DNA from 4 places in the Rhizobium sp. R693 genome. Region 3 is predicted to be linked to each of the others. Evidence: predicted binding sites of a transcription regulator. Region 3 holds the regulator's gene; each other region holds the start of a gene.
The links. The regulator PhoB, encoded in region 3, activates phosphate uptake and scavenging genes when phosphate is short. The targets are predictions, from matches to a motif close to TGTCATNNANCTGTCAT.
Positions count from the first base shown of each region.

Region 1 (7,575 bases), on a different contig from region 3:
GGAGCGCTGCTCGGCATAGCCGTCGCGCCGGCCCTCACGCGGCATCGAGCCAAACAACCGCATCGCATAGCCCGGCGCGAACATGATGACAAAGCCCGCCAGTGCCGTGAAAGCGGCTGCCGCGAAGGCGAGCTGTTCACCCAGTTCCGTTGGAAAATAAAAGTCCATTCGACCGCCCCGAATCCCCTGCTTCGCCGTCCTTATGGCATGATTGTGGTGCGACGCAAAAGCCCACCAGGAAACGATCTACAGGAAGCTTTGCGGGTCCACGTCGAGCTGCACATGTACCGAGCCGCGCTCCTTGGGCGCCTGCGCAAGCATCGCCCTGAGGAACGCCTGCATGTCGGAGTTTCGCCGTCCATGCACGAGGAGGCGGAAGCGATAGCGACCTCGCACCAGCGCAAGCGGCGCTTCCGCAGGACCCAGCACGGAGATGCCGGAAACGTTGGGCGCGGCGTTCCTGATTCCACGAGCATGGTTTTCCGCGTCGTGGCGCGTGTCCGCCGAGACGATGACCGACGCCAGCCGTCCGAACGGCGGCAGGATGGCACGCTCCCGCTCGGCGATCTCGCGCTCGTAGAAGGCGCTCGCATCACCCGACACGATCGCCTGCATGACGGGATGTTGCGGTTGGTATGTCTGAAGGAGGCCGTGGCTCTTCAAGCCGGTACGGCCAGCGCGGCCCGTCACCTGCGACAGGAGCTGGAACGTGCGTTCGGCAGCGCGCGGGTCACCGTTGGCTAAGCCGAGATCAGCATCGACGATGCCGACCAGCGTCATCAGCGGGAAGTTATGCCCCTTGGCGACGAGCTGTGTGCCGATAACGATATCGGCTTCGCCCTTGGCGATGGCCTCGAGCTCGAGGCGCAACCGCTTGACGCCGCCCATCATGTCGGACGAGAGCACGATCGTCCGTGCCTCGGGAAAGTGACGCTCCACCTCTTCAGCGATACGCTCGACGCCGGGGCCACAGGCAACAAGGTGATCGAGGGTTCCGCATTCGGGGCAGGCTTCCGGCGTGCGCTCGGCATGGCCGCACTGATGGCACTGCAACTGTTTCTTGAAGCGATGCTCGACGAGCCAGCTGGAGCACTGTGGGCACTGAAAGCGGTGACCGCAAACCCGGCAAAGTGTCAGCGGCGCATAGCCGCGCCGATTGAGGAAGAGAAGCGCCTGCTGCTGCTTCTCGACCGTCTTGCCGATCGCACGGATGAGAACGGGCGAGAGGAAACCGCCGCGCTCGGGCGCGTGGCGGCGCATGTCGATGAGATGCAGATCCGGCAACGCCGCGTCACCGAAGCGGGTCGGCATATGAACGATGTTGTAGCGGCCGCTCTGGCCGTTGACCTGGCTCTCGACCGAGGGCGTGGCGGAAACCAGAACCACGGGGAAATCGCCAATGCGGGCGCGCACAACTGCCATGTCGCGCGCATTGTAATAGACACGGTCTTCCTGCTTGTAAGCCGGATCATGCTCTTCATCGACGATGATCAGACCAAGATCCTCGAACGGCAGGAACAGCGCCGAGCGCGCGCCGGCCACGACACGAACCTCGCCCGTGACGGCCTGGCGCCAGACTTTCTCGCGGGTGCGTGGCGCCAGATCGGAATGCCATTCGGCGGGCTTGGCGCCGAAGCGATCCTGAAAACGCTCCAGAAAGCTCGCTGTCAGCGCGATCTCCGGCAACAGGATCAGCACCTGCTTGCCACGCTTCAGTGTTTCCGCAATGGCCTCGAAATATACCTCCGTCTTGCCCGAGCCGGTCACGCCGTCGATCAGCGAAACGGCGAATTCACCCTTTCGAACTTCGGCAAGAATCTCGTCCGCCGCCTCCCTTTGCGGGCCTTCAAGGCGCGAGGTCACGAAATCGGGATCGGGCTTTGCCACCACTGGCGGCGGCGGCAGGAACACCGTCTCGAAAACCCCCTGGCCGACCAGGCCGTCGACGACGCTGGTCGACACACCGGCGGCATGGGCAAGCCCGCTTCGCGTCCAGGATAGGCCATCGCCGGCAATATCGAGCACACGGGCGCGCGCTGGCGTCATCCGCTCCGGTGCGCCGCCGACGAATCGCAGTCCCTCCACCATCGGCTCCGGCTCGAAGGCATTTGGCGCGCGCAACGCCATTCGCGCCACGAGCCCAGGCGGCGACAGCGTATAGCTCGCAACCCAATCGATGAAGTCGCGCATCTCCTTGGTCAGAGGCGGGCAATCGAAGACATGGCTGATCGGCCTCAACTTCTTGGGATCGACCCCATCCTCGCCGCCGTCCCAGACGACGCCGATCACCTGCCTTGGGCCAAGCGGCACCTGTACGACCGATCCCGGCTCGGCCGCCATACCCTCCGGCACGGCATAGGAGTATGGCTTCGGCGCAGGCATGGGAACGAGCACCGGAACCGTGCGGTTTGCCGGCGGCGTCTCAAACAGCGCTCCAAAGAGATCGGACGAATCTGTGCTCATCGGGCGAGACCATGCCCGGATCGGCGCAAAAAGAAAACCTGTAAGGTCATCAACACCAATTCGAAAGATCCAGGCGGACCGAGCGCAGGGACCGGTAATTCTGGGCAAACATCGAGCGGAGCAGCATGCCTTGCCTTAGCCGATCCGATCAGGGAATTGAACGGGCGCTCGCCGGTTCCGCCTCTGCCGGCGGGACCAACGGCACGAATTGCGCATCGCCGTCAGCGTCGAGCACATGCACGGTATGGTCCTCCAACGCCTTGGTCACCTCGTTGATATCGCCGTCGAGATGCTCCACCGGAATCAGATTGCCAACCACGAAGTCGAAACGGTCGCCCCGCTTGTTCAGAAGCTCGTGAAACACCGTCATGTCCCGAAGCTCGGTCGACCACTTCGCGAACCAGTAGAACAGGCCAGAGTTACGCGCCGTCATGTGCACCGGCAGGATCGGCAGATTGTACTTGCGCGCAAGGCCGACGGCGGAGGTTTTCCACGGACGCTCATTCAGGCGCCCGTTTGCCCAATAGGCGATACGTCCCGAGGGAAAAAGCACCGTTGCCTTGCCTTCCCTGACGGCGTGATTGGTGATCTGCAATGTCTCGCGGGTCTTCAGCTTGCTCTTGTGCTCCTCACGCCACTCGACCGGGATGATGACCTCGGCAAAGCGCGGGTTGACACGCACAGCATCACGGTTCGCAAACACCATCACGTCGGGCCGCTTGTGTTTCAGTAGATCGAACACAGCGACACCATCGGCGATGCCGGTCGGATGGTTGCTGACCAGGATGAAGCCGCCGGCATCAGGAATGCGTTCGCCATGCCTGACATTGATATCGAGCTTCAACAGCTTGCTCATGTATTCGAAACATTGGAAGCCCGGCATGTTTGCAACGTCATTGGCGAAGCTGACCGCCCTGTTGTAGCGCAAGAGAGTGTAGAGGAAGGGGCGCATGACCGGCCAAAGTGGATGCTTCACGATCCTTTGTCCGCGCTCGGCGATCAGCGTATCAACGATATGTCCCGGTTTGCCATGGGAGACGAGGGCGATCGCTTCCGCGAATTGTCCGAAAGCGGTCGTGGGGTGGCGCCGTGGCATGCAAGATCCTGAGTCGTTGGGAAACCAGTTAGGTCGATTATTATGATGGAAACGTGACAGCCACTTGGTCGGTATTAGCAATTCCATAACTATCGTCCCTTCAGAATTGGCAGCCGAATTGGCAAATTCAAGGGCGTGAGACGTGAACGAACTCCTGATCATCGCCGACCCACAACTGATGGCGGAACGAACAGCTTGGCTCGGTAACCTTGCCAACGAAAGGCGTCTATCCGAGCACACGCTCGACGCCTATGAGCGCGACACCCGCCAGTTCCTGACCTTCCTCACCGGTCATCTCGCAGGCCCCGCGACGCTGAAAGATATCCACGCGCTGCGGCCTGCCGATTTCCGCGCATTCCTCGCCGCACGCCGCAAGGAGGGATCGGGCGCGCGTTCGCTTGGCCGCAATCTTGCCGGGCTGCGATCGCTGCTGCGTTACCTCGAAAAGAAGGGGCTGGTGAATGCCGCCGGCGCCGGCGCGATCCGCTCGCCGAAGCAGCCGAAGTCGCTGCCGAAACCCCTGTCCGACAGGCAGGCGATCACAGTCGTCAGTGATGAGGCGCAACTGCACGAGGAACCCTGGATCGCAGCGCGCGACGCCGCCGTCTTCACCCTTCTTTACGGCTGCGGTCTGCGCATCTCCGAAGCGCTCGACCTGACACCCGACGATTTCAACCGTGGCGCGGCCACGTTGCGCATCACCGGTAAAGGCAACAAGACCCGCCTCGTGCCGCTGCTCACCGTCGTCGCCGAAGCGGTTGGGAAATACCGATCGCTGTGCCCGTACCATCTCGACGGCGAGCAGCCTCTTTTCCGCGGAGCGCGCGGCGGAAAGCTGCAGGCCGCCATCATTCAGCGCACCATGCAAAAGATGCGCAGTGCCTTTGGGCTGCCCGAGACAGCGACGCCACACGCGCTACGGCACTCCTTCGCGACCCATCTTCTCGCGGGCGGCGGCGATCTCCGCAGCATTCAGGAACTGCTCGGCCACGCCAGCCTTTCCACCACCCAGGTCTACACGGGTGTGGATTCATCCCGTCTGCTCGAAGTTTACGACCGTGCCCATCCTCGGGCGTAATCTTTTGTTAACGGCTTCTCTTAAAGGAATATCCGCACGCTGAGCGTAGAGCTTAGCGATCACAGTGACCGGAACACCATCATGACGATCTCCATCGGCCACCGCAGCCTGCACATCGCATCGCTGGGCAATCTCCTGCTCTGGCTGATCGCCGCATTTCACATGCTGCTTGCGGCAACGCTGATCGCCGTCCTGTTTTCCGTCTCCCCGGCTGCCGCCGCAGACGACGCCAGCTGCACCGGCCACAATATCCTGACCGATCTGAAGCAGAGCGACCCCGCGCGCTATGCCGAGGTGGTCAAGGAAGCGGATGCCGTGCCGAACGGCAAGGGCATCTTCTGGAAGATCGAAAAGCCAGGCGTGAAACCGTCCTGGCTGCTTGGCAGCATGCATGTCACCGATCCGCGGGTGCTGACGCTCCCGCCGCGCACGCAGGCCGCCCACGACGCTGCCGACGCTATCGTCATCGAATCCGACGAGATCCTCGACGAGAAAAAGGCTTCCGCCGCTCTGCTGATGAAGCCTGAACTGATGATGTTCACCGATGGGACGACGATTGAGAAGCTTCTGTCTCACGATGACTACGTTCGTCTGGAAGACGGCCTGAAGCAACGTGGCATCCCGCTTGCCGCGGTCTCGCGCATGCGGCCATGGATGATCTCGAGTGTCGTTGCCCTTCCCAGCTGCGAAATGGCCCGCAAAGCCAAGGGCGTACAGTTCCTTGACCAGAAGATTGCTGCAGATGCGGTTGCCGAGGGCAAGCAGGTTAAAGGCCTGGAAACACTTGCTGAGCAGCTGCAGGCAATGGCCGAGTTGCCGACCGAATTCCACATGAAGTCACTGATCGAGACGCTGGCCTTGGGTTCCAAGATGAACGACGTGGTGGAAACCATGACCGATCTCTACCTCTCCGGCGATATCGGCATGACCATTCCGATGCTGAAGACCGTTTCGCCCGATGGCGAGGATGAGGACGGCGACTATGCAGCCTTCGAACAGCGCATCATTCTCGACCGCAACAAGGTGATGGCCGAGCGAGCAGCCCCGATTCTTGCTAATGGCAACGTCTTCATGGCCGTCGGCGCGCTCCATCTTCCCGGCGAAGGCGGCGTCATCGAGTTGCTGCGCAAGCAGGGCTTCACGCTGACGGCTGTCAACTAACGCCCGACCGTCATTCGCCTGAGAACATTGGTCTTCCAGTAGAACTGATGGGCAAGCGCGCCAGCAACATGTGCGGTGATTACGGCCCACAGCACCGCCTTGAAGATACCGCCATGAAGCTCGCCGGAAATATCGACCCCCAGATAATACGCCGCCATACCGGTCAGCGGCAGGAGGAAGATCAACAGGTAGAGCGCGATATGCGCGACTTTGGCGCCAATCCGGAATATCTTCGGTTCCGCTGCCGGTTCAGCCGGCGCTCCCTGAATAAGGCGCAGGCAAACACGCAGGATTGCGAGAACGAGAATGCCAATGCCGACATAGGCATGCACGTTGGCAGACGCAATCTGATCGGCCGAGGGGATACCACCCCGGCGGACCGTCCGGTTCCAGGCGTTCATACCATCCGGGAACAGCAGGTTGAAAAAGATCATGAGCGCCATCACCCAATGCAGCAGCCGCTGCGGAAGGCTATATGCATCACGAGAGTCGATAGGCATGTATCTATCCTCAGAACAGCAATTAGAACCGTTCTAAGGTAAATGGACCGCCTGCTGTGAAGCAAGCAGCCCACCCCGCATTGCCAAAATTTAATATTACATATGGATCGGCTTGAAGAAGGCGGCGAGAGCCGCTTCCTTGACCGCTTCCGACATGGTCGGGTGCGCGTGGCACGTGCGGCCGAGATCTTCCGCGGAACCACCGAATTCCATCAGAACCGCGATCTCGTGGATCATCTCTCCTGCGCCGAAGCCGACGATATGGCCGCCGAGGACGCGATCCGTTTCCTTATCGGACAGGATCTTCACAAAGCCATCAGTCGCGAGCATCGCACGCGCACGGCCGTTCGCCGTGAACGGGAACTTGCCGACCTTGTAGGCGATGCCAGCAGCCTTCAGCTCTTCTTCCGTCTTGCCGACGGAGGCGACTTCCGGCTGCGTGTAGACGACGCTCGGAATGACGTCGTAGTTCACATGGCCATGCTGACCGGCGAGGATTTCGGCAAGCGCGACGCCTTCGTCTTCAGCCTTGTGAGCCAGCATCGGACCCTTCACCACGTCGCCGATCGCGTAGATGCCAGGAACGTTGGTGCGGAAGTGTCCGTCGATCTCGACGCGACCACGATTGTCGAGCTTGACGCCTGCTTCTTCCAGACCGAGGCCGGCGGTATAGGGCGTGCGGCCGGTCGCGATCAGAACGACTTCGGCTTCGAGCGTCTGTGCATCGCCACCCTTGACCGGCTCGAAGGTAACCTTGGCACCTTTGCCGCCCTTCTCAACGCCCGTCACCTTGGAGCTCAGGTTGATGGTGACACCCTGCTTGGCGAGCATGCGCTGGAATTGCTTGGAAACTTCGCCATCCATGCCACCGAGAATCGTGTCGAGATATTCGACGACGGTGACCTTGGCACCGAGGCGCGACCAGACAGAGCCGAGCTCGAGGCCGATGACACCACCACCGACGACGATCATCGTTTCCGGCACCTTCTCGAGAGCGATCGCACCCGTCGAGGAAATGATCACCTTCTCGTCGAGATCGACCTTGACGCCAGGAATGCCGGCCACGTCGGAGCCGGTCGCGATGACAATGTTCTTGCCTTCGATTTCCTGGACCTTACCGTCTTCGCCGGTCACGGAAACCTTGCCGGCCGATGCGATCTTGCCGGTACCCTGGAAGGCATCGATCTTGTTCTTCTTGAAGAGGAAGGCAACGCCATCGACGTTGGCCTTTACCGTCGCATCCTTGTGCGCCAGCATCTTTTCAAGGTTCAGCTTCG
Region 1 is NZ_LOKY01000023.1:31,782-39,356, forward strand. It holds gene ATY79_RS17825 (DUF4345 domain-containing protein) at 1-168, opposite strand, end outside; gene ATY79_RS17830 (primosomal protein N') at 247-2,463, opposite strand; gene ATY79_RS17835 (1-acyl-sn-glycerol-3-phosphate acyltransferase) at 2,612-3,559, opposite strand; gene ATY79_RS17840 (tyrosine recombinase XerC) at 3,702-4,637, shown strand; gene ATY79_RS17845 (TraB/GumN family protein) at 4,719-5,798, shown strand; gene ATY79_RS17850 (cytochrome b/b6 domain-containing protein) at 5,795-6,298, opposite strand; gene lpdA (dihydrolipoyl dehydrogenase) at 6,395-7,575, opposite strand, start outside.
Region 1: a site for PhoB is predicted at 3,602-3,618, ahead of ATY79_RS17835 (1-acyl-sn-glycerol-3-phosphate acyltransferase). Genes of this name have one in related genera too.

Region 2 (7,575 bases), on a different contig from region 3:
TACGAGGTCGAAGGCACCGACTTCGACCTCGGTCACGGCGACGTGGCGATTGCCGCGATCACGTCCTGCACCAACACCTCCAATCCGTCGGTGCTGATCGCCGCCGGCCTTCTCGCTCGCAACGCCGTCGCCAAGGGCCTGAAGTCCAAGCCGTGGGTCAAGACCTCGCTGGCGCCCGGATCGCAGGTCGTCGGCGAATACCTCACAAAGTCCGGCCTCCAGGCGGACCTCGACAAGCTCGGCTTCAACCTCGTCGGCTTCGGCTGCACCACCTGCATCGGCAACTCCGGCCCGCTGCCGGCGCCGATCTCGAAGACGATCAACGACAAGGGTCTCATCGTTTCAGGCGTTCTGTCCGGTAACCGTAACTTCGAAGGCCGCATCTCGCCTGATGTCCAGGCGAACTACCTGGCATCCCCGCCGCTCGTCGTCGCTTACGCGCTCGCAGGCTCTGTCCAGAAGGATCTGACCAAGGAACCGATCGGCGAAGACCAGAACGGCAACCCGGTCTACCTTAAGGACATCTGGCCGACCTCGCATGAGGTTCAGGACTTCATCCAGAAGTATGTCACTCGCGAGCTCTATGAGACCAAGTATGCCGACGTCTTCAAGGGCGACGAAAACTGGCAGGCCGTCAACGTGCCGGCCGGGCAGACCTACGCCTGGGACGACAAGTCGACCTACGTGCAGAACCCACCCTATTTCGTGGGCATGGGCAAGAAGGGCACGGGCATTTCCGACATCAAGGGCGCGCGCGTTCTCGGCCTCTTCGGCGACAAGATCACTACCGACCACATTTCCCCGGCCGGTTCGATCAAGGCTGCGTCTCCGGCCGGTTCTTACCTGCTCGAGAACAATGTCGGCGTCGCTGACTTCAACCAGTACGGCACGCGTCGCGGCAACCATGAAGTGATGATGCGCGGCACCTTTGCCAACATCCGCATCCGCAATCACATGCTCGGCCCGAACGGCAAGGAAGGTGGCTACACCATCCACTATCCGTCGAAGGAAGAGGAATCGATCTACGACGCGGCCATGCAGTACAAGGCCGAGGGCGTCCCGCTCGTCATCTTCGCTGGTGTCGAATACGGCAACGGTTCGTCCCGCGACTGGGCTGCGAAGGGCACCAATCTGCTCGGCGTGAAGGCGGTCATCGCACAGTCCTTCGAGCGTATTCACCGCTCGAACTTGGTCGGCATGGGCGTCATCCCCTTCGTCTTCGAAGAGGGCACAACCTGGGCAAGCCTCGGCCTGAAGGGCGACGAACTTGTCACCATTGAAGGTCTCGAAAACATCAAGCCGCGTGAAAAGAAGATCGCCAAGATCACCTACGGTGACGGCACGGTGAAGGAAGTTCCGCTGCTGTCGCGGGTCGATACGCTCGACGAAGTGATCTACCTCAACAACGGCGGCATCCTGCAGACGGTTCTGCGCGATCTCGCTGCCTGATTGTTAACAGACTTCCATGACAATGGCCGCCGGAAAGAGATTTCCGGCGGTTTTTGTTTGAACGCGAGGTATCGAATGCCTGCTCACGACGATGTGTTTCGGCTTGGCTTCCACGAAGCTTGGTCTCACCCCTTCGTGACTTTCCGTTTCGATTTAGAACCATTATCTCTACGTTCAGACATCGGAACCTGCGGCGAAGCGAGGCAGTAGGTGCTGAAGAAAAGGTGCATGAATGTCTCCGCGGTTTCTGATTTCTCTGGTTGCAAGTGTGGCGCTTGCCAGCCCACTTTTTGCCCAGGACGCGCCGAAAGGTGTGGTTGAACTCTTCACCTCACAGGGATGTTCTTCTTGTCCTCCAGCCGATGCAGCTTTCCGTAAGCTCGTCGAGGCGGGGGGCGTTATCGCTCTCGCCTATCACGTTGATTACTGGAACTACATGGGATGGGCCGACACGCTGAGTTCCAAGGAAAATACCGAGCGGCAGTATGGTTATGCGCAGTCGATGGGCCGTGCCAACGTCTATACGCCTCAGGTCATCATCAATGGCCGCGACCACGTTGCAGGCGCCGATCTCGGTGCGATCAATAAGAAGATCGATGGCTATGCAGCCGAAGGCATGGGCCTGACAGTGCCGGTGAAGGCTGAGGTGCGCGGCGACCAGCTCGAGATAAAGATCGGGGCAGGACAAGGCAAAGCCAATGTCGTCATGGTCTATTTCAACCGCGAGAAAACCATCGACGTGGAGAAGGGCGAAAACAGCGGCCAGAAGATTGCCTATCTCAACAGCGTTGCCGATGTGGAGACCGTCGGCATGTGGGAGGGCAAGGAAACGAGCTTGACGCTGCCGGCAAGCGTAATGCAGAAGCCGGATCTCGAGGGCTGTGCGATTCTACTTCAATCCTCCACCGCTGATGGTAATCCGTCAGCGATTCTCGGAGCGACGGTTGTCATGGCCGGGAAGAACATCTGACGTTTCATCCGCGTTAGCGGATGGAAAACGGGGCGGCCCGGCTGATCGTATTCGGGGCTGGGGTTAAGGTCGATACGGTCAGCCGGGCCCTTTGGCGCGCTGGCGCCAAACTCGCACACGACCCCTTTGGCAGACCGAATCTGGCAAAAAGATCATGCGTAATTCGTGTGCAACGCGGATCCGAACGGCCCCGCGGCGCAGTCGTGAGGGAATTTCCCTTGCAAATGAGGCGCTGTTTTGACTGAATTGAGGCACGCGGGAGATTGCACAGACTATGATTAATGTGACTGATCGCCTGCTTGCAATTTATATACGCTAAGGCAAACTGTCATTCACCTGTCACAAGCGGAGGCACAGGGAGACTGATGACAGATCAGCAGGATTTGCGGCACGGCGAGAGCCGGTTAGCCGACAGCAGTTCCTCAGTCGTCGTAGATCTCAAGGAATATAAGCAGAGTAGGGACCCAGCGCCGGTCACGTTCCACCGACGCGAGCTCGACGCGATTTTGTGGATTTATGGCCGGATGGTCGGCGAGGGTGACTGGCGTGACTATGCGATCGATCACCTGAAAGACCGTGCCGTCTTCTCGATTTTCAAACGATCGGGCGAACTGCCGCTCTTTCGTATCGAGAAGAATCCGAAGCTCGCCGCCAAGCAGGGTGCCTACTCCGTTATCAATACGCACGGCGTCATCCTGAAGCGCGGGCACGAGTTGCAGCAGGTCTTGAAGGTCTTCAACAAGGTTTTGAAGCTGGTCGAGAAGTAGCTCGGCTCAGGCCTTGAACAGGGTGCCTGGATAGGTCGAGGTGTCGGGGTCCGTCGCAGACCCATCACCCAAGGCGCGCTGCATGATCATCGTATCGAGCCAGCGGCCGTGCTTGTAGCCCGTTCCTTTCAGGCGGCCGGTTTCCTCGAAGCCGAGTGCCTGATGCAAGGCGATCGACGCCGGATGTGCGCCACCGATCACGGCCACCATCTGGCGAAAGCCAAGATCCGTGCAACGTCGGATCAGTTCGGCGAGCAGCAGCCTTCCAATTCCCCTGCCACGTGCTTCTGGCCCCAGGTAGATCGAATCCTCGACCATCCAACGATAGGCCGGCCTCGTGCGGAAGGCCGAGGCATAGGCGTAGCCAAGCAGGCTACCATCCTCATCGATCGCGGCGATATACGGATAGCCCTGGCCGGTGATTGCGGAAAATCGTGCCGCCATCTCGCCCTGTTCAGGCGGGACGATCTCATAGCTTGCGACACCATTCTGAACGGATTCTCGATAGATTGCGGTGATGGTGGGGAGGTCGAATGAAGAAGCGTCGCGGAGGGAGATGGGCATTCAGGCAGCCGGTCGGAAATGACAATGGACTCCTCCAGAAATCACTCTCCGCGTAACCAGGCAACAAAAAAGGCGGCCGAAGCCGCCTTTTTCGATGGCGTTCCTGTTCCTTACTTGCGGTCGCCCATGAACTGCAGGAGGAACATGAAGAGGTTGATGAAGTCGAGATACAGTGTCAGTGCACCCATGATAGCCTTGCGGCCGGCAACATCCGCACCATCGGCTTCGTAGTACAGTTCCTTGATGCGCTGCGTATCGTAGGCGGTAAGGCCCGCGAAGATCAGAACGCCGATCACCGAAACCGCGAACTGAAGCGCGGACGATGCCAGGAAGATGTTCACGATCGACGCGATGATCAGGCCGAAAAGACCCATGATCAGGAACGAGCCCATCGCAGAGAGATCGCGCTTGGTCGTGTAGCCGTACAGCGAGAGCGCGCCAAAGGAGGCCGCGGTCACGAAGAACGTCTGCGTGATGCTCGACTGCGTGTAGACCAGGAAGATGGACGCGAGCGATAGTCCCACCAGCGCGGCGTAGACCCAGAAGGTCGTTTGCGCGGCGGCAACGCTCATCCGGTTAATCCTGAAGCTCAGGAAGAACACGGCGGCCAGCGGTGCAAGAATCACCACCCAACGGAGCGGCGACTGGAAAAGCAATACGCCAAACTGCGTCAGTTGGCCGTCCTGAACGGCGAAATTGAAGCCCAGATAGGCGGCTACACCCGTGATCGCCAGACCCAGCGCCATCAGGTTGTAGACCTTGAGCATATAGCTGCGTAGGCCCTGGTCGATCATCTCGCCAGTCTGTACGCGGCCTTGGTAATTACGAAGGTCAGCCATAGTTTCCTCTTACAAGCTCCGGTGTGGACACGGTGTCGGGCGCAAAAACCCGGGCGCCGCTGCGGAGCCCAGCATGCCTGCAGACAATATGAGCCTTTCGGCTTTCGCAAACAAGGCCCTTGCAACCCGAGATCGGGTTAAATCGCCGTAAGGTGAAGGGAATTTCTCCGTTCGGTCCATCAGAGTTCGCGCAAAACGGGTGCCGCCTTCTGCCCCAGGATGCGCCAAGTGCCGATGAGTCCAATACCGACGGTCAGCACCAGGGCCGTCACGAGCGTCAGGCCGGCGACATCGGGCAGGAAGTGCGAGGAGATGCGCATGATCCGGGTGGTGATGAACCAGGCCGCGACGCCACCGGCAAAGAGCGCAAAGACCGCGGTCGCAGCGCCGAGGATGAGGTACTCGTAGCAGAAGGCACGGATCAGCATTCGCCGCGTCGCGCCCAGTGTCTTGAGGACGACCGCATCGTGGGTACGAGCGCGGTTGCCGGCCGCCAGAGCGCCAGCAAGGACGAGGACCGATGCGATGAGTGCGACCGAGGCGGCGGCGCGGATCGCCGTTGCCAACTGCGCCACCAGGGTATTGACGATGTCGATCGCATCCTTGACCCGCACGCTGGTGATCGTCGGATAGGTGTTTGTCACGGACTTGAGGATCGCGGCCTCCTGGCTGGAGGTCGCCGTCGGGTCGGTGAGCGTCGCCAACCAGGCATGGGGGGCGCCGCGGAACGTATTCGGCGAGAACACCATCACGAAGTTGATGGAAAGCGATTCCCACTCGACCTTGCGCAGGTTTGCGATCCTGGCGGTGATGTTCCGCCCTAGCACGTTGACGGTGACGGTATCGCCGATCTTCAGGCCGAGTTCCTTTGCCTCCTCGGCAGAGAAGGAGACGAGTGGTTCACCGCTGTAATCCTTCGGCCACCACGAACCATCGGTCAAAGATGCATTTTCTGGGATTGCTTCCGAATAGGTGATGCCTCGGTCGCCTCGCAGCACCCATTGGCCGGCCGGCGGCACCTTCCGCTTCGCTACATCCTCGCCGTTAAGCGCGAGGATTCGGCCGCGCAGCATCGGCACCTCGACCAGCTTGCCATCCGGCGAACTGGCTTTGACGACGCTGCGGAATTTCTCGAGTTCCGATCCCTGAATGTCGACGAAGAAGAAGTTCGGCGCCCCAGCAGACATGCGTCCAGTCAATTGTTGCCGCATATTGCCGTCGATCAAGGTAAGGGTCACGAGAAGGGCCAGGCCAAGGCCGAGAGACAGGACGACGGAGGGCGTCAGAGCGCCCGGCCTGTGGATGTTGCCGATTGCGAGCCGCAGGGCTGGCGAATTCACCCGTGGGCTGCGGCGCGCGAGCCAAGCAATGCCGGCTGCGACGAGCCGCAGGATCACGAAGGCAAAGACGATTGCCCCGACAAAGACGATTGCAATGAAGCGATCATAGGCAGTTGCGATCGCGAGCCCGGCGAGGGCAAGCAGAAAGACTGCGGCAAGAAGGATATACGGCCAGGAGGGTAGCCCCCGCGCTTCGAAACCCTGCTCGCGGAAGAGCGCTGTCGCCGGAACCTCGCGGGAGTGTCCGAGCGGCATGATGGCAAAGGCCAGCGTTGTCAAAATGCCAAACAGGACTGCGAGGGCCAAGGCCCCGGGGTAGAATGTCAGGGCGGTGGAAACAGGCAGAAATTGCGCCAGGAATTGTGATGCCACGATTGGTGCCAGCGCGCCGATGACCAAGCCTGCGACCATGCCGCCGAGAGCAATGATTGCGATCTGAAAGAGATAGATCAGCACGACGGTTGCTGCCGGTGCGCCGAGACATTTGAACGTCGCTATCGTTGTGCGCTTGGAATCGAGGAAGGCTCGCACGGCATTGGCGACGCCGACTCCACCGACGATCAGCGCTGTCAGTCCGACCAGAGTCAGGAACTGCGAAAACCGCTCAATGTTCTCGGTTAGCGACGGGGCTGCCCGGTCGCTGGTGCGGATTGACCAGCCGGCCGACGGAAATTCCTTCGCGGCCCGATCGCCGATCATAGATCTCTCGGCGGGGTCGTCCATGCGGATCTTGTAGGCGTGTTCGACCAGACTGCCGGTCTGGATGAGGCCGGACGCCTTCAGCGCCTCCCTGCTCACAAGAAGGCGCGGCGCGAAACCGAAGCCTTCCGAAACCGCGTCCGGTTCGGTCTTGATCGTTCCGGTGACGTTCAGAATGACGTTGCCGAGGAGGATTTCGTCACCAATGGAGAGGCCGAGCCGCTCCAAAAGAAGCGGCGCTGCAACTGCACCGTAGGTGCCGCTCTGCCCGGAAAGGAGCGTGTGCAAAGGATAGTTCGGTTGGGCTTGGAAGGTGCCGTATAGCGGATAGGCGCCATCGACCGCCTTGACTTCGACGAGAGCCTGGTCCGAGCCGTCCGGTTTGCGCGCCATCGAGCGCAGGCCTGTTGATACGGACACCTTTCCTAAGCCACGCAGGAAGTCCATCTCCGCTTCGGTGGCCTCGCGGTTGTTGAGCTCGAAGCGTGCATCGCCGGCCAGAATCTCCTGACCTTGCGTCGCGATCGTGTCGGTGATGGACTGCGAAACCGAATTGACTGCCGCAATGGCACCGGTCCCGAGAGCGATGCAGGCCAGAAAAATGTAGAAGCCGCCTAGCCCGCCGCGCAACTCGCGAAGCGCGAGACGGAAGGCGAGGGAGACGCGCGGGCTCAGCAATGTCATGCAATCGCCGCCTCAGGCTGCACTGGCGCGCTATCGCCCTCGATCTGGCCGGAACGAACTCTGATCTGCCTGGAGCAACGCTTAGCGAGTGCAGTGTCATGGGTAACGAGCAGCAGCGTCATGTCGCGCTCGGCCTGTTTGGAAAAAAGGAGATCGGCAATCTGACGGCCGGTGTCGGTGTCGAGATTGCCGGTCGGTTCGTCGGCAATCAGCAACGCCGGCGAGGGCGCAAGGGCGCGCGCAATTGCTACACGCTGCTGTTC
Region 2 is NZ_LOKY01000023.1:92,757-100,331, reverse strand. It holds gene acnA (aconitate hydratase AcnA) at 1-1,449, shown strand, start outside; gene ATY79_RS18160 (thioredoxin family protein) at 1,682-2,419, shown strand; gene ATY79_RS18155 (DUF2794 domain-containing protein) at 2,785-3,186, shown strand; gene ATY79_RS18150 (GNAT family N-acetyltransferase) at 3,193-3,750, opposite strand; gene ATY79_RS18145 (Bax inhibitor-1/YccA family protein) at 3,861-4,589, opposite strand; gene ATY79_RS18140 (ABC transporter permease) at 4,769-7,312, opposite strand; gene ATY79_RS18135 (ABC transporter ATP-binding protein) at 7,309-7,575, opposite strand, start outside.
Region 2: a site for PhoB is predicted at 2,746-2,762, ahead of ATY79_RS18155 (DUF2794 domain-containing protein). Genes of this name have one in related genera too.

Region 3 (7,575 bases):
TACGAACTTCATTCAGGCGCAGAGCGTCCTGACGGCGGGTATCGTCATGGGCATCATGCTGATCCCATACGTTTCGTCGCTGTCGGACGACATCATCACCGCCGTGCCGCGTGCACTCCGCGATGGTTCGCTCGGTCTCGGCGCGACGCGCTCGGAAACGATCAAGAAGGTCGTGCTTCCCGCAGCGCTGCCCGGCATCGTCGGTGCGCTTTTGATGACCGCATCGCGAGCCATCGGCGAAACCATGATCGTCGTATTGGCGGCGGGCGTTGCGGCGCGCATCCAGCTCAATCCGTTCGAGCCGATGACGACAGTGACGGTCAAGATCGTCAACCAGCTGACCGGCGACCTCGAGTTCACCTCGCCGCAGACGCTGGTCGCCTTCGCCCTTGGCATCACGCTGTTTTGCATCACGCTTTGCCTCAACATCTACGCGCTCTACATCGTGCGCAAATACCGGGAGCAGTACGAATGACGGATATTGTTTCTCCGGTTCAGGGCGTTGTCGTTTCGAAGGCGCCTGAACGTCGTGATATCGGCCTGAAGCGCCGCTATGCCGCTGAACGCCGGTTCCGTGCCTATGGCATAGCCGCGATTTCCTTTGGCCTGATCTTCCTGGCGATCCTGCTGACGAGCATCATCAGCAAGGGCTATACGGCCTTTCAGCAGACGGCGATCACGTTGCCGATCGAATTCAGCGAGAAGGTACTTGATCCGAACAACAAGCGAGCGGCTGACCCGTCCGTTCTGGTCGCTGCGAACTACCCGGTTCTCATCCGCGACGCGATGATCAAGGCACTGAACCTCAATGCGTCGAGCCGTCCGGATGTCCGTGACGCGACCGCGATGGTTTCCAAGGGTGCGCCGATCCAGTTGCGTGACATGGTCGTTGCTGATCCGTCGTTGATCGGCAAGACCGTCAATGTAACGCTGCTTGCCGACGCCAACATCGACTCTGCCAACAAGGGTCAGATCGACCTCAAGGTCGACGAAAAGAACCGCAAGGTGAACGATAAGCAGGTTGGCTGGATGAACCAGCTGGCCGAGAGCGGCGCCCTGCACAAGAAGTTCAACACCGGCCTTTTCGTCAACGGCAACTCCAGCCGTCCTGAGGCCGCGGGCCTCGGCGTCGCGCTGATTGGCTCGCTCTACCTGATGCTGATCGTGCTCGTTCTCGCGCTGCCGATCGGCGTTGCCGCGTCGATTTACCTTGAAGAGTTCGCCCCGAAGAACAAGCTTACGGACCTGATCGAGGTGAACATCAACAATCTTGCAGCCGTTCCCTCGATCGTCTACGGCCTGCTCGGTCTAGCCGTCTTCATCAACTTCGCAGGCCTGCCGCGCTCGGCGTCGCTGGTCGGCGGTCTCGTGCTGACGCTGATGACCTTGCCGACGATCATCATCGCCACTCGCGCAGCGCTTCGCGCCGTGCCGCCGTCGATCCGGGCGGCTGCCCTAGGCCTCGGCGCCTCCAAGATGCAGATGGTTTTCCACCACGTGCTGCCGCTGGCGATGCCCGGCATCCTGACCGGCACCATTATCGGCCTGGCGCACGCGCTCGGCGAGACCGCGCCGCTCCTCCTGATCGGCATGGTCGCCTTCGTTGCAAACGCTCCGGCAACGCCGATGGAGCCTTCGACGGCCCTGCCTGTGCAGGTCTATATGTGGGCCAACGAAGCCGAGCGCGCCTTCGTCGAGCGCACGTCGGGTGCCATCATCGTCCTGCTCCTGTTCCTGATTGTCATGAACTTCGGAGCCATTCTCTTGCGTCGTCGCTTTGAGCGCCGCTGGTAAACGGAGTAGACATTATGAACATGTTGACGGAAGCAGCAGTTGAGAAAGCGGTTGATCAGAAGATGAATACCATTCCCTACAAGATGATCGGCCAGGACGTCTCGGTTTATTACGGCGAGAAGCGCGCGCTTTTCGATGTGAAGCTGAACATCCGCGAAAACACTGTGACGGCCCTCATCGGACCATCGGGCTGTGGCAAGTCCACGTTCCTGCGCAGCCTGAACCGTATGAATGACACGATCGACAATTGCCGCGTGACCGGCAAGATCACGCTCGACGGCGAAGATATCTACGATCCGGATATTGACGTGGTGGAACTCCGTGCCCGTGTCGGCATGGTGTTCCAGAAGCCAAATCCGTTCCCGAAGACGATCTACGAAAATGTGGCCTACGGTCCGCGTATCCACGGTCTCGCCAGGTCGAAGGCCGACATGGACCAAATCGTTGAGCTCAGCCTACAGCGCGCCGGTCTGTGGAACGAGGTGAAAGATCGCGTTCATGAAGCCGGCACTGGACTTTCCGGTGGTCAGCAGCAGCGCCTCTGCATCGCCCGCGCTGTTGCCGTCAGCCCGGAAGTGATCCTGATGGACGAGCCGTGCTCGGCACTCGATCCGATCGCCACGGCAAAGGTCGAGGAACTGATCCACGAACTCCGCGAGAACTACACGATCGTCATCGTGACGCACTCGATGCAGCAGGCCGCCCGCGTTTCGCAACGCACCGCCATGTTCCACCTCGGCAACCTCGTCGAGGAGAATGATACCGACAAGATGTTCACCAACCCGGACGACCCGCGCACCCAGGACTACATCATGGGCCGCTTCGGTTGATCGGTCGCTTTGGTAGCACTCACGATATTCAAGGATGAGCCCTATGGCATCGACACATATCTTTTCCGCGTACGACGATGATTTGAAGTTCCTGTCCCGCCGCATTTCGGAAATGGGCGGTTTGGCCGAGCAGATGGTCTCGGATGCCGTTCGCGCCCTCGTCAACGGCGACACGGCTCTCGCCCAGAAGGTCATCTCCGACGACGTGATCCTTGACCACGCCGAACGCGAGATCGGTGACAAGGCGATCGTCACGATTGCGCGCCGCCAGCCGATGGCAGCCGACCTTCGTGAGATCATGGGCTCCATCCGCATCGCGGCGGACCTGGAGCGCGTCGGCGATCTTGGCAAGAACACTGCCAAGCGCGTTATTGCTGTCCAGAGCGCCGGCGTGCCGCGCAAGCTCGCACGCGGCCTCGAGCACCTCTCGGAGCTCGCGCTGGTCCAGCTCAAGGAAGTGCTCGACGTCTACACGAGCCGCGCTGCTGACAAGGCAAAGTCGATCCGTGAGCGCGACGAGGAAATCGACGCGATGTACACCTCGCTGTTTCGCGAGATGCTCACCTATATGATGGAAGATCCGCGCAACATCACCAGCTGCACGCATCTCCTGTTCTGCGCCAAGAACATCGAGCGCATCGGCGACCACGCCACCAATATTGCCGAAACCATCTACTACATGGCCACCGGTGCCCAGCCGGAAGGCGAACGTCCGAAGGACGATACCGCCAACACCGTCGGCGCAGTCACTGAATAATCGCTCCGCGACCGCGCCCCCAGGAGACCGAAACGAATGATCCCAAAAGTAGCTGTCGTTGAAGACGAAGAAGCACTGAGCGTGCTTCTTCGCTATAACCTTGAGGCTGAAGGTTTCGAGGTCGATACCATCCTGCGCGGCGACGAAGCCGAGATTCGGTTGCAGGAACGGACGCCAGACATCCTGATCCTCGATTGGATGCTGCCTGGCGTATCTGGCATCGAGCTCTGCCGTCGCCTGCGTATGCGGCCGGAGACCGAGCGCCTGCCGATCATCATGTTGACGGCCCGCGGCGAGGAAAGCGAACGTGTTCGCGGCCTCTCCACCGGTGCCGACGATTACGTCGTCAAGCCGTTTTCGACACCGGAGCTGGTTGCTCGCGTCAAGGCGATGCTTCGCCGTGCCAAGCCGGAAGTGCTCTCCACGCTACTAAAGTGCGGCGATATCGAGCTCGACCGCGAGACGCATCGCGTTCATCGCAAGAGCCGCGAAGTCCGCCTCGGTCCGACCGAGTTCCGGCTCCTCGAATTCCTCATGGCGTCCCCTGGCCGCGTCTTCTCGCGCTCGCAATTGCTTGACGGCGTCTGGGGTCACGACATCTACGTCGATGAGCGTACTGTAGACGTCCATGTCGGTCGTTTGCGCAAGGCACTGAACTTCTCTAACATGCAGGACGTCATCCGCACGGTTCGCGGCGCCGGCTATTCCATGGAAGCCTAAGCTTTCCCCGGAAAGCCAGCGCGACTTTCATAAAATTTCACAAACGAAAAACGGGCCCGCGAGGGCCCGTTTTCTTTGGTCCTTATCCGGCTTCCGGGTCAAGCGACCCGGTTGGCAGCCTTGCGGCGCTCGTTCACCGGCTGATAGGCCATGCGTTGATGATACGTGCAATAGGGGGAGTTGTCCGGAGACTCGCAGCCGCAGAAGTGGAAATCATCTTTCAGCGGGTCGCCGACCGGCCACTTGCAGGTGCGTTCGGTCAGTTCAGTCAGGCCGAGGCGGCGCGAAATCGGAACGACGACGTTTGCGGCCGGACGATACCGGACTTCCTCGATCGCATCGATCTCGATTTCTTCCTTGAGCATAGTCGCACCCTGCTGGCGGGCGACGGTGCGTGTGGCGACGCGAGACGCATAGTTCGGAGCGCGGGGCGCGGATGTCGTGCGCTTGGGCGTTCTGACAGTCGTTGTCGTGCCCCCGGCCTTGGCGCGGCCAGGCAAACTCAAACGGTGGACTTTGCCAATGACAGCGTTACGGCTTACACCGCCAAGTTGTGCCGCGATCTGGCTGGCGCTAAGCCCTTCGGACCACAGCTTCTTCAGTTTTTCAACGCGCTCGTCTGTCCAGTTCATGCCCCTGTCTCCGCCTTATTAGCGTTGGTGTAGGCAGAATCCTTCACCGTTGCCCTGGACGTATCCAAGGCAAGAAACGCCTGCTCGATTTTGGTGACTAGTTCCGCCGCATGCAGTCTAGTAATTGAGTTTTAACCTAGTGTGAGGCTGACTCCGTGACAAGAGTCGGTTGAATCTCGGCGAATCGAATTTCAAGTTTTCCCCAACTTGCTGGGTGTGAGAGTCATTTTTGCAACATTAGTTGTTGATAGGTCTGCCGCCTTCGGATGGCAGCTTGACGCGTGCTGGAAAACCTCAGTTTTGTTGACATTGCAGTGCGAAAAGTAAATAGTGCTGCTTGCCGCCGAAAGGCGGCATTTTTAATTTCCGGACACTGCGTTCCTTAGCCGGAGTCCGCCCGCTGATGGTTATTGACAGGAGATCGCGCCATGGCTGAAGCCGCGCTTTACGACACCTACTCTCGTGCCCCGCTGCGGTTCGAGCGAGGAGAAGGCGTGTGGCTGATCACCGAAGCGGGCGAGCGATATCTTGATTTCGGCGCAGGCGTTGCCGTGACTTCCGTCGGCCACGGCCATCCGCATGTGGTGGGCGCGCTGAAGGAGCAGGCCGACAAGGTCTGGCACCTGTCCAATATCTACGAGATTCCTGGCCAGGAAACGCTCGCGAAGCGGCTCACCGAGGCGACGTTCGCCGATAAGGTGTTCTTCACGAACTCCGGCGCGGAAGCTCTGGAATGCGCGATCAAGACCGCGCGCCGCTACCAGTTTTCAAAGGGGCATCCCGAGCGGTTCCACATCATCACCTTCGAAGGTGCCTTCCATGGCCGCACGCTGGCGACGATCGCTGCCGGCGGCCAGGAGAAATATCTCGAAGGCTTCGGTCCCAAGGCTCCTGGCTTCGATCAGGTTCCGTTCGGCGATCTCGATGCCGTGCGCGCCGCTATCACAAGCGAGACGGCCGCTATCCTCATCGAGCCTATTCAGGGAGAAGGCGGCGTTCGCCCGGCGACCAACGAGTTTCTGAAGGCGCTCCGCGCAATCTGCGACGAAAACGGCCTGCTGCTGATCTTCGACGAAGTGCAAACGGGTGTGGGCCGTACGGGCAAGCTCTTTGCGCACGAGTGGTCCGGCGCCACTCCCGACATCATGGCAGTGGCCAAGGGTATCGGCGGTGGCTTCCCGCTCGGCGCCTGCCTTGCGACGGCAGAGGCCGCTTCCGGCATGAAGGCTGGCACGCATGGCTCCACCTATGGCGGCAATCCGCTTGCCATGGCTGTGGGCGGCGCCGTGCTCGACGTGATCCTCGCGGAAGGCTTCCTGCAGCAGGTGCGCGACGTCTCGCTGGTCTTCCGCCAGGGGCTGGCCTCGCTCAAGGATCGCTATCCTGATATCATCGAGGACATCAGAGGCGAGGGGCTGCTGCTTGGCGTCAAGGCTGCCGTGCCGTCCTCCGAGTTGCTGCAGGCGATCCGTGACGCTCACCTGCTCGGTGTGCCTGCCGGTGACAACGTCATTCGTCTTCTGCCGCCCCTGGTCGTCACAGCCGACGAAGCCCGCGAGGGCCTTGCCCGCCTCGAACGCGCCGCCGAAAGCGTGCGTGCTTCAAAGGTCAAAAAGACGGCTTAATGGACAGTGCCTGTCGCAAGGCGGGCGTGATAGGTAAAGACAATGGCTTCCCCAAAACACTTCCTCGATCTCTCCGCCGTCACGGCATCCGACCTGCGGCTCATCATGAATGACGCAATGTCACGCAAGCAGGCCTTCAAGGCCGGGCAGGGCGATAAGCCGCTCGCCGGCAAGATGCTGGCGATGATCTTCGAAAAGCCCTCGACCCGTACCCGCGTCTCCTTCGACGTCGGCATGCGCCAGCTCGGCGGCGAGACGCTGTTCCTGTCGGGCACCGAGATGCAGCTCGGCCGTGCCGAGACGATCGGCGATACGGCAAAGGTGCTGTCGCGCTATGTCGATGCGATCATGATCCGCACGACCGATCATGCCCGCATGCTGGAGCTTGCCGAGCATGCAACGGTTCCCGTTATCAATGCGCTGACTGATGATACGCATCCCTGCCAGATCATGGCTGACATCATGACCTTCGAGGAGCATCGCGGTCCGATCAAGGGCAAGACGATCGCCTGGACCGGCGACGGCAACAACGTGCTGCATTCGCTTGTCGAAGGAGCTGCGCGTTTCGGCTATCGCATGAATATGGCGGTCCCCCTTGGTTCTGAGCCGAAGGATCACTATTTGAACTGGGCCCGCGATGAGGGCGCCGAAATCATGCTTTGCCATGATGCAGACCGTGCGGTCGCCGGCGTCGATTGCGTGGTGACCGATACCTGGGTCTCCATGAATCAGGAACATCGGGCCCGGGGTCACAACGTCTTCCAGCCTTATCAGGTCAACGCGGCTTTGATGGCGCAGGCCGACAAGGATGCATTGTTCATGCATTGCCTGCCCGCCCATCGTGGTGAGGAAGTCACGGACGAGGTGATCGACGGCCCGCAATCCGTGGTCTTCGATGAAGCGGAAAACCGTCTTCATGCACAGAAGTCGATTCTTGCTTGGTGCCTGGGCGCGATCTGAACCATACTGGACGCCACATCGGGCCCGAAGGGCCAGTGGCCGTGCGAGCGGATGGACACTCTTGTCCGCCGCTCTCAGACTAGGAGAAGACCATGGCAGAACCTGCAGCCACCCTCGGCGAATTCAATTTCGCCGGCGATGATCATGTCGTTCCTTTTCAGGTGGAAGGCCTGGACGTGCGCGGTCGCGCTGTCCAGCTCGGCCCGATGCTGGACGCGATTCTTGAGCGTCATCGCTATCCTGCGCCTGTCGCGCGG
Region 3 is NZ_LOKY01000012.1:5,571-13,145, reverse strand. It holds gene pstC (phosphate ABC transporter permease subunit PstC) at 1-475, shown strand, start outside; gene pstA (phosphate ABC transporter permease PstA) at 472-1,794, shown strand; gene pstB (phosphate ABC transporter ATP-binding protein PstB) at 1,809-2,624, shown strand; gene phoU (phosphate signaling complex protein PhoU) at 2,668-3,381, shown strand; gene phoB (phosphate regulon transcriptional regulator PhoB) at 3,418-4,101, shown strand; gene ATY79_RS11935 (GcrA family cell cycle regulator) at 4,200-4,733, opposite strand; gene ATY79_RS11930 (aspartate aminotransferase family protein) at 5,162-6,358, shown strand; gene argF (ornithine carbamoyltransferase) at 6,401-7,318, shown strand; gene ATY79_RS11920 (Hsp33 family molecular chaperone) at 7,411-7,575, shown strand, end outside.

Region 4 (7,575 bases), on a different contig from region 3:
GGCGGCCCGCGCCGCCGAAGAATTCGGTGTTCCGTTCACCCTGTCGACGATGAGCATCTGCTCGATCGAAGATGTCGCCTCGGTCACCACCAGACCCTTCTGGTTCCAGCTCTACGTGATGCGCGACAAGGATTTCGTGCTCAACCTGATCAACCGTGCCAAGGCGGCAAAGTGTTCGGCCCTGGTGCTGACTGCCGACCTGCAGATCCTCGGCCAACGCCACAAGGACCTGCGAAACGGCCTCTCCGCGCCGCCTAAGTTCACGCCGAAGCATATCTGGCAGATGGCGACGCGCCCCTTCTGGTGCCTGGACATGCTGCAGACAAAGCGCCGCACCTTCGGCAATATCGTCGGCCATGCAAAGAATGTCTCTGACCTTTCCTCGCTCTCCTCCTGGACGGCGGAGCAGTTCGATCCGCAGCTGTCCTGGGCCGATGTCGCCTGGATCAAGGAGCAGTGGGGCGGCCCGCTGATCATCAAGGGCATCTGCGACGTCGAGGACGCCAAATCGGCCGCCGAAACCGGCGCCGACGCCATCATCGTCTCCAACCACGGCGGCCGCCAGCTCGACGGCGCCCCCTCGTCGATCAGCATGCTGGAACCGATCGTCGATGCCGTCGGCCACAAGATCGAAGTGCACCTGGACGGCGGCATCCGCTCCGGCCAGGACGTGCTGAAGGCCATCGCCTTCGGCGCTAAGGGCACCTATATCGGGCGCCCCTTCCTCTACGGCCTCGGCGCCATGGGCAAGGAAGGTGTCACACTCGCCCTCAGCATCCTGCGGAAGGAAATGGATGTCACCATGGCGCTCTGCGGTAAGCGCGACATCAACGACGTCAACGCATCGATCCTGCTCGGCCGTCAGTAAGAAAGAGCTACGGTATCCAGCCCGTCGCGAGCGCGCCTGCCCACTCCGGGCGGGCGTTTTCTTTTGCGAGTCGCGACATGGCCATGTGGTCGTAGGCGACAGTGCGGAAGATCGGGAGCCAGCCGGTCTCACGCTTCTCCAGTATGCAATAGGACGCCAGTGGATGGCCGGTGTCGACCTTGTGGCGGTGCGGCAGGTCATCGTCATAGGCCGGGCAGCCGACGCTGCCGGGATTGACGATCAGCCTGCTATCGCTGAGGCGAACTATTCGCGGGATATGGCTGTGGCCGCAGAGGATCAACGGGAAATCCGCGCCCTCGGCCAGCGCCTCGATCTCCACCAGCGGCTTCAAAAAGACATGGCCTTCCGTAGACACGGACTCGAGCCAATAGGTACTGTCGTTCGCCGGCGCCGCGTGGCAGAGGTAGACCTCATCACGGTAGACCGCGCTCGGCAGCAGCCCGCGCAACCATTGCAGGTCGTCCGCCGTTAGTTGATCAAACGCCGCGGCATCGGAAGCGTGCATGGCCTCGCGCTGTTGTTCGATCAAATAGCGGTCGTGATTGCCGCGGACGGTCAGCATGTCCCACGCCCGCAGCAGCTCGGCGGTTCGCCCTGCTGTCAGCGGGCCACTAAAGCAGTCGCCGAGATTGACGATATCGGTAATGCCCTGCGCCGCGATATCGGCCAGCACCGCCTCCAGCGCCAGATGGTTGCCGTGAACATCCGCGATCGCCGCAAATCGCATGGCTTAGCTACCGCGATAGGTCGAGTAGCCGTAGGGCGAGATCAACAGCGGCACGTGGTAATGCGCGGTCGCGTCGGCAATGCCGAAGCGGATGGGCACGAGGTCCAGAAAGGCCGGGTGCGGCAACGCGATGCCCGCCGCGCGCAGATAGTCGCCAGCATGAAAGAGCAGTTCGTAAGTTCCCGCCTTGAAACTGTCGCCGATCAGGATCGGCCCGCCGTCGACGCGGCCGTCGGAGTTGGTCCTGACCGTCTTCAGGTGACGGCGGACGTCTCCTTCAACATGAAAGAGATCGATCCTCAGCCCCTCGGCCGGCTTGCCGGACGCGGTATCGAGTACGTGGGTGGTCAGTCCGGTCATAGGCTGGGCTCGCTGATGATGTAGGGCGTTTCGAAGAAGTATTCTTCCAGGTTGTCGCCGGGTCCCTCGCGATCGACAACAAGGAAATCACTGACGGCATTGAGCGACATCAGCGGATGGTGCCAGACGTTGCGGCGATAATTCACGCCTTGATTGCCTCGCGCCAGGAACACCAGAGGACGACCGGGCCGGCCGTCCTCGTCCTCCGCGGCGACAACGAGGTAAGGGCAACCGGAGATCGGCGAGAAGCTCTGGCTGCCAAACGGATGCCGCTCCATCAAGCCTATCTCATAGGGAAAGACCCGAGGCTGGCCGCGAAAGAGGTTGATGATGACGCGTGCGCCCTCGCCCACCGCTTCGGCGACAGCGAGCGCATGGAACCGCTCGGTCGTGCCGTTGTTGATATAGCGCATCGTTGCCGGATCGGCTTCGATGACGTCGCCGAAGGGCGCGAAGGCGGATTTGGTCAGAGGAAGAATATCGAGGAGTTGAGACATGTCGCTATTCGCCTTGCATGCGCCAATGGCGTATCGACTGAAGCTGCGAGATAAGGTCCGCCAGGTCGCATCTGACGGTGCCCCAAATGGCCGAAAGATCCGCACGGTAATAGTCGCGCACAATTAGATTCCGCATTCCCTTTATCTTTGACCAAGGAAGTTCGGGATGATCGCGAATGAAATCTGGTTGGTTCATGCCAATACGAGCCGCCGCCTCGCCTAAAAGGACCAGCGACATCGTCACAGCCAGTTGGGTTCTGAGGTCCGCCAGAAAGGCGCTTTCGGTCATACCGTCGGTTAGCGCACGTGCCTGCTCGGCAGCCTGCTGCATGCGATCGATGTACTCCACCAGCCGTTCGACGCTCATACCGCGATCGCCGCCGAAAGAACGCGTTCGCGTATCCTGTCCGGCAACCCTCCGGGTGTTACAAGATCGACCTTTACACCGAGCGTCTCCCTCAATTCCTCCAGCAACCCGCCGAGATCGAATAGACTCGTGCCCGGCAACGTATCCACCAGAATATCCAGATCGCTGTCCGGCCGATCTTCACCCCGCGCCACCGAACCGAAGACACGCGGGTTCGCCGCGTTGAAGCGCTTCGTCGCTTCGCGGATCGCCTGCCTGTTCTTCTCCAACGCTTCTGAGGGCTTCATAACGCAACTATAAGTCACGGGCGCAAAAGAGAAAAGTACCACGGAAACGCTGTCTCAGCGCCCCGGCAACATCGTTTCCAGTCGCAGGAACGCGATACGTTCGACCTGAGCGGTGGCCGTTTCGAACTCTTCGTCGCGCGTGTTGTCGATGCGTTTTTCAAAGGCTGCCAGGATATCGTCCTTGTTCAAGCCCTTGATCGCAATGATGAAGGGAAAGCCGAACTTCTCGACGTAGGCCGTATTGAGCTCGGTGAAACGGGCATGTTCCTCCGCACTCAGCCGGTCGAGCCCGGCGCCTGCCTGCTCCTTCTTGCTGTCTTCGGTGAGTTCGCCGGCTACCGCAAGGCGTCCTGCAAGATCGGGATGGGCGCGCAGTACGCCCAGCCGCTCCTCCGGGCTCGCCGCCCGGAAGATGGCGACGAGCGCCGTATGCACACGATCCACCGTCAATTCATCTCCGACGAAACCATCGTCATAGGCACGCTCGGCAATGAACGGCGAATGTTCGAAAACACCGCCGTAGCGCGATACGAACTCGTCACGCGAAAGCATCAGATCGTCTCCGGCTTGTGGTGCGTATGCCAATGCTGGGCGATCTCGAGACGCCTTGGGATCCAAACCTTGTCATGCTTCAGCACATATTCCATGAAGCGCTTCAGCGCCGCCGCGCGGCCGGGTCGACCGACCAAGCGGCAATGCAGGCCGACAGACATCATCTTCGGGCTGCCCGCCTTACCTTCGTCATAGAGCGTGTCAAAAGCATCCTTAAGGTAGGTGAAGAACTGATCGCCCGAGTTGAAGCCCTGCGGCGTGGCGAAACGCATGTCGTTGGTCTCAAGCGTATATGGGATGATCAGGAACGGCTTGTCGTCGATGCCCTTGACCCAGAACGGCAGGTCGTCGGCATAAGAGTCCGAGGAATAAAGAAACCCGCCCTCCTCCATGACGAGGCGCAGCGTGTTGTCGGAGGGCTTGCCCTGGTACATGCCGTAGGGCCGCTCGCCGGTCAGTTCCGTGTGCAGGCGCACCGCTTCCTGGATGTGCTTGCGCTCGACGTCCTCCTGGAAATCCTTGTATTCCAGCCAGCGGTAGCCATGGCTGGCGATCTCCCAGCCGGCCTCCTTCATAGCCGCAAGCGCCTCCGGGTTGCGGGCCATGGCAAGTGTCACGCCATAGACAGTCGCCTGAACCTTGAGCTCCGTGAACATCCGCCACAGGCGCCAGAAACCGGCGCGCGAGCCATACTCATAGATCGATTCCATGTTGAGGTTGCGCTGGCCCGGCCAAGGCGCGGCACCGACGATTTCCGACAGCAGATTCTCGGAAGCCGGATCGCCATCAAGGACACAGCTCTCGCCACCCTCCTCGTAATTGATAACGAACTGGACGGCGACGCGCGCGTCGCCCGGCCACTTCGGATCGGGCGTATTGCGTCCATAACCGGTCAGATTGCGCGGATAAGTCTCGGATACCATGAAATCACCTTCCTGAAAGTCGGCGAAACGGTAGCATCCAGCGAGGGAATGTCGAGACGGAAAGTACGCAACAGAGTTTCGCCTTTACGGCACAAAGCCTTAGGCAAATGCAGGCACACGATCCCGCCGGGCACTGACCTTGCCCATCGGATGCAGCGAATGCACGCGAAACGGCCCGCCATTCCCCTCTTCGATCATCAGAGCGACATTCGCCACCTTGATAGGATTGGCAAGCATCGGCTCGAAGACATTGCGAAGCGCCTGCTCCACCCTAGGCATGTCACACTGACTGACAGGGCCGGTCAGCGGCATATGGAATCGAAATTCGTCCATAACATAGGGGCTTCCCCAGCGATGCAGGTTCGTGAACTGCGCCGCCGACAGACCGCCGGGATCCGTACGCTCGATTTCCGCCTCGCTCAACGGCGCACGAAAACGATCGAACTCTTGAACAACGGCGCAGGCGAGATAGTGAAGATGCTCGCAGGGCATCGACGGAACGAGGCTATAGAAGCCGCCGAACCGCGCGACCTCCAGCTTCCTGATCTGGAACGGCGAAAGCGTGCCGCCGAAGCGCATGAGATCACGCAAAAGTTGCGCTTCCGACATGTCGGCGGCAAGGCGGAAGGGCGCCTTCAGAACACCGTGAAAGCCGTAGCGGCGCGGCATGGCTGTATGGAAGGCAATTTCGTGGATGCTCAGTCCACGGATGGCGGTCGGCTCGACCATCTCCCCGGAAAACACATTCCGGCCCAACCAATTTGCGGCCACGTGCGAGAGCGGGTCGCTCGCAGCGGGCGTAAAGCAGATGGCATAGCGCATGCGATTTCCTCCGTCGAACATACGGCGCGGCCATCCGTCGGCGCCGCGGTCGCGCTAGCAGATAGGTGATTTGCATGACAGATTAACGAAAGGCAGGAAATGCTAATTCACGTTTAGCGTGAAGCCACACGAATGTGATTAGCAAGGAGAAAGCTGTCCGGCAGAGCAAAACGCGGCCGGCGATCGGCCGCCAAGTCGACCGCTGCGGCGGCAAGACGGTGGGCGACACCAAAACTGACCTTGAAGCCACCGGTCAAAGCGATCAATCCGTCATGGTCGGGGTGGATGCCAATCATGGGGTCACGGTCGATTGCCTTCGGCCGCAGACCGGCCCATCGTTCAAGCACGGGCGCGCCCCGCAATGCCGGCACCAATTGTCCGGCTGCCTCAAGCAGCGCATCGAGTTGTCCATCGGTCGAAAGCGGCTCGTCGAAGCGATTCTCGCTGGTACTGCCGACAGCGACGTGGCCACCCTCATGCGCAACAATATACAGTCCGTCGCGGAAGATCGTCGGCATGGACGGGTCTATATCGACTTTCAACAACGCTGCCTGCCCTTTGACGGACTGGCCGAGCGGCCTGGCAAGGCCAGCAGTGTGGCGCCCCAGCAATGGAAAGGATTGGTGCCCGGCTGCGACAACGCATTGGCCGAACGCAATGTCACCTGCGGTCGCTTTTGCAACCTTGCGCTCAAAGTCGAGATCCTCGACCGAGACATGTTCGGCAACCCGTACATGCCGGGCGTCGCGCAGCGATGCGGCCAGTACAGCAGTCAGCGACCGGGGGGCAACCCTAGCGGCAAGCGTATCGTGCACGAAGCCACTTTCGCCAGTCGTGGCATCGAGCCAATTCTCCTGAGGCAGCCTATTAAGGACATGCCAATGGAACCGCCGCTCGCCCGCGATCCAGCGATCGTCGGCATCGCGGTTATGGCCAAGCGCAATCTCGCGCAAGTGCGGCTTCGGCAGTGGAATGAGGCGCCCGGAACGGCGATAGCCTGCGGAAAGGCCCGTCTGCTGTTCCAAAGCTGCAATTTCCGCCTCCAGCGAAACCAGCGCATCGAACTGGAATTGCTTCTTGGCGTTCCACTTGTCCGGCATGTGCGGCATGAGCGCGCCAAGCAACCCACCGCTCGCGCCGTGGCCGAGCCGATCGGCGTCGACGAGTAATGTATCAATGCCAAGACGCTCCGCGTGAACCGCCGCCCACAGTCCCATGATGCCGCCGCCGACGATCAGCAGGGAAGTCGATGATTGACCGGACGACAAGGCCGGATTATCGGCTTTGGTCATGACAGATACGGATCCTGAAAAAACTCCTGGCGCGCACCAGCCGCTTGAATGGCGCGACGGCGATATGCCCTATTCACCGGCCTTTGGCGACCATTTTTATTGCCAGACGGACGGTAGGCTTGAGTGCGGGCATGTCTTCCTTGCCGGCAACGGTCTGCCGCAGCGCTGGCAGGATCAAGGCGACTTCCTGATCGGCGAACTCGGCTTCGGTACCGGCCTGAATTTTGTCGAAAGCTGGCGACAGTGGAAACTCAATCGGCGCACGGGGCAGAAATTGCACTTCATGTCGTTCGAGCTTTATCCGATGCAACGCGAGGAAATCGACCGAGCGCTGTCTCATTGGACCGAGATCGATGCGGAACGGCAAACCCTGGCTGCAGCATGGCCACAAACACCCAACGGAACCGTATCCCTTAGCCTTGATAGCCAGACGACGCTCAGCGTCGTCTGTGGTCGCGCGCTAGACGGAGTCGCAGCCGCCGAAGCGGGTTTTGATGCCTGGTATCTCGACGGCTTCGCACCGTCGCGCAACGCTGATATGTGGTCCGAGGAATTGATGCACCTCGTCTGCGAAAAGACAAGAACGAACGGAACCTTTGCGACTTACGCCGCGGCGGGCTTCGTCCGGCGCAATTTGATCGCGGCTGGCTTTGTCGTCGAGCGTCGGAGCGGCTTTGCCGGCAAGCGCGAAATGCTCTGCGGTATCAAATCCTAGCTCGTGCTCGTCCGTAAACGGCGGTCTTTCCCGATCTCTGCGGGAGTTTGGCGGCAAACGGATGCTGGAAGACGACCCTTGCCATACTGAGAGCAATGCGTTTCCATTTGGCTGCTGCGCATGACGAGCCGCTCAGACCAACCG
Region 4 is NZ_LOKY01000002.1:206,148-213,722, forward strand. It holds gene ATY79_RS03790 (alpha-hydroxy acid oxidase) at 1-868, shown strand, start outside; gene ATY79_RS03795 (metallophosphoesterase family protein) at 876-1,616, opposite strand; gene uraH (hydroxyisourate hydrolase) at 1,620-1,976, opposite strand; gene ATY79_RS03805 (ureidoglycolate lyase) at 1,973-2,473, opposite strand; gene ATY79_RS03810 (HepT-like ribonuclease domain-containing protein) at 2,478-2,840, opposite strand; gene ATY79_RS03815 (nucleotidyltransferase family protein) at 2,837-3,127, opposite strand; gene uraD (2-oxo-4-hydroxy-4-carboxy-5-ureidoimidazoline decarboxylase) at 3,182-3,679, opposite strand; gene puuE (allantoinase PuuE) at 3,679-4,602, opposite strand; gene ATY79_RS03830 (DUF1045 domain-containing protein) at 4,702-5,424, opposite strand; gene ATY79_RS03835 (FAD-dependent oxidoreductase) at 5,538-6,716, opposite strand; gene mnmD (tRNA (5-methylaminomethyl-2-thiouridine)(34)-methyltransferase MnmD) at 6,715-7,431, shown strand.
Region 4: a site for PhoB is predicted at 5,499-5,515, ahead of ATY79_RS03830 (DUF1045 domain-containing protein). Genes of this name have one in related genera too.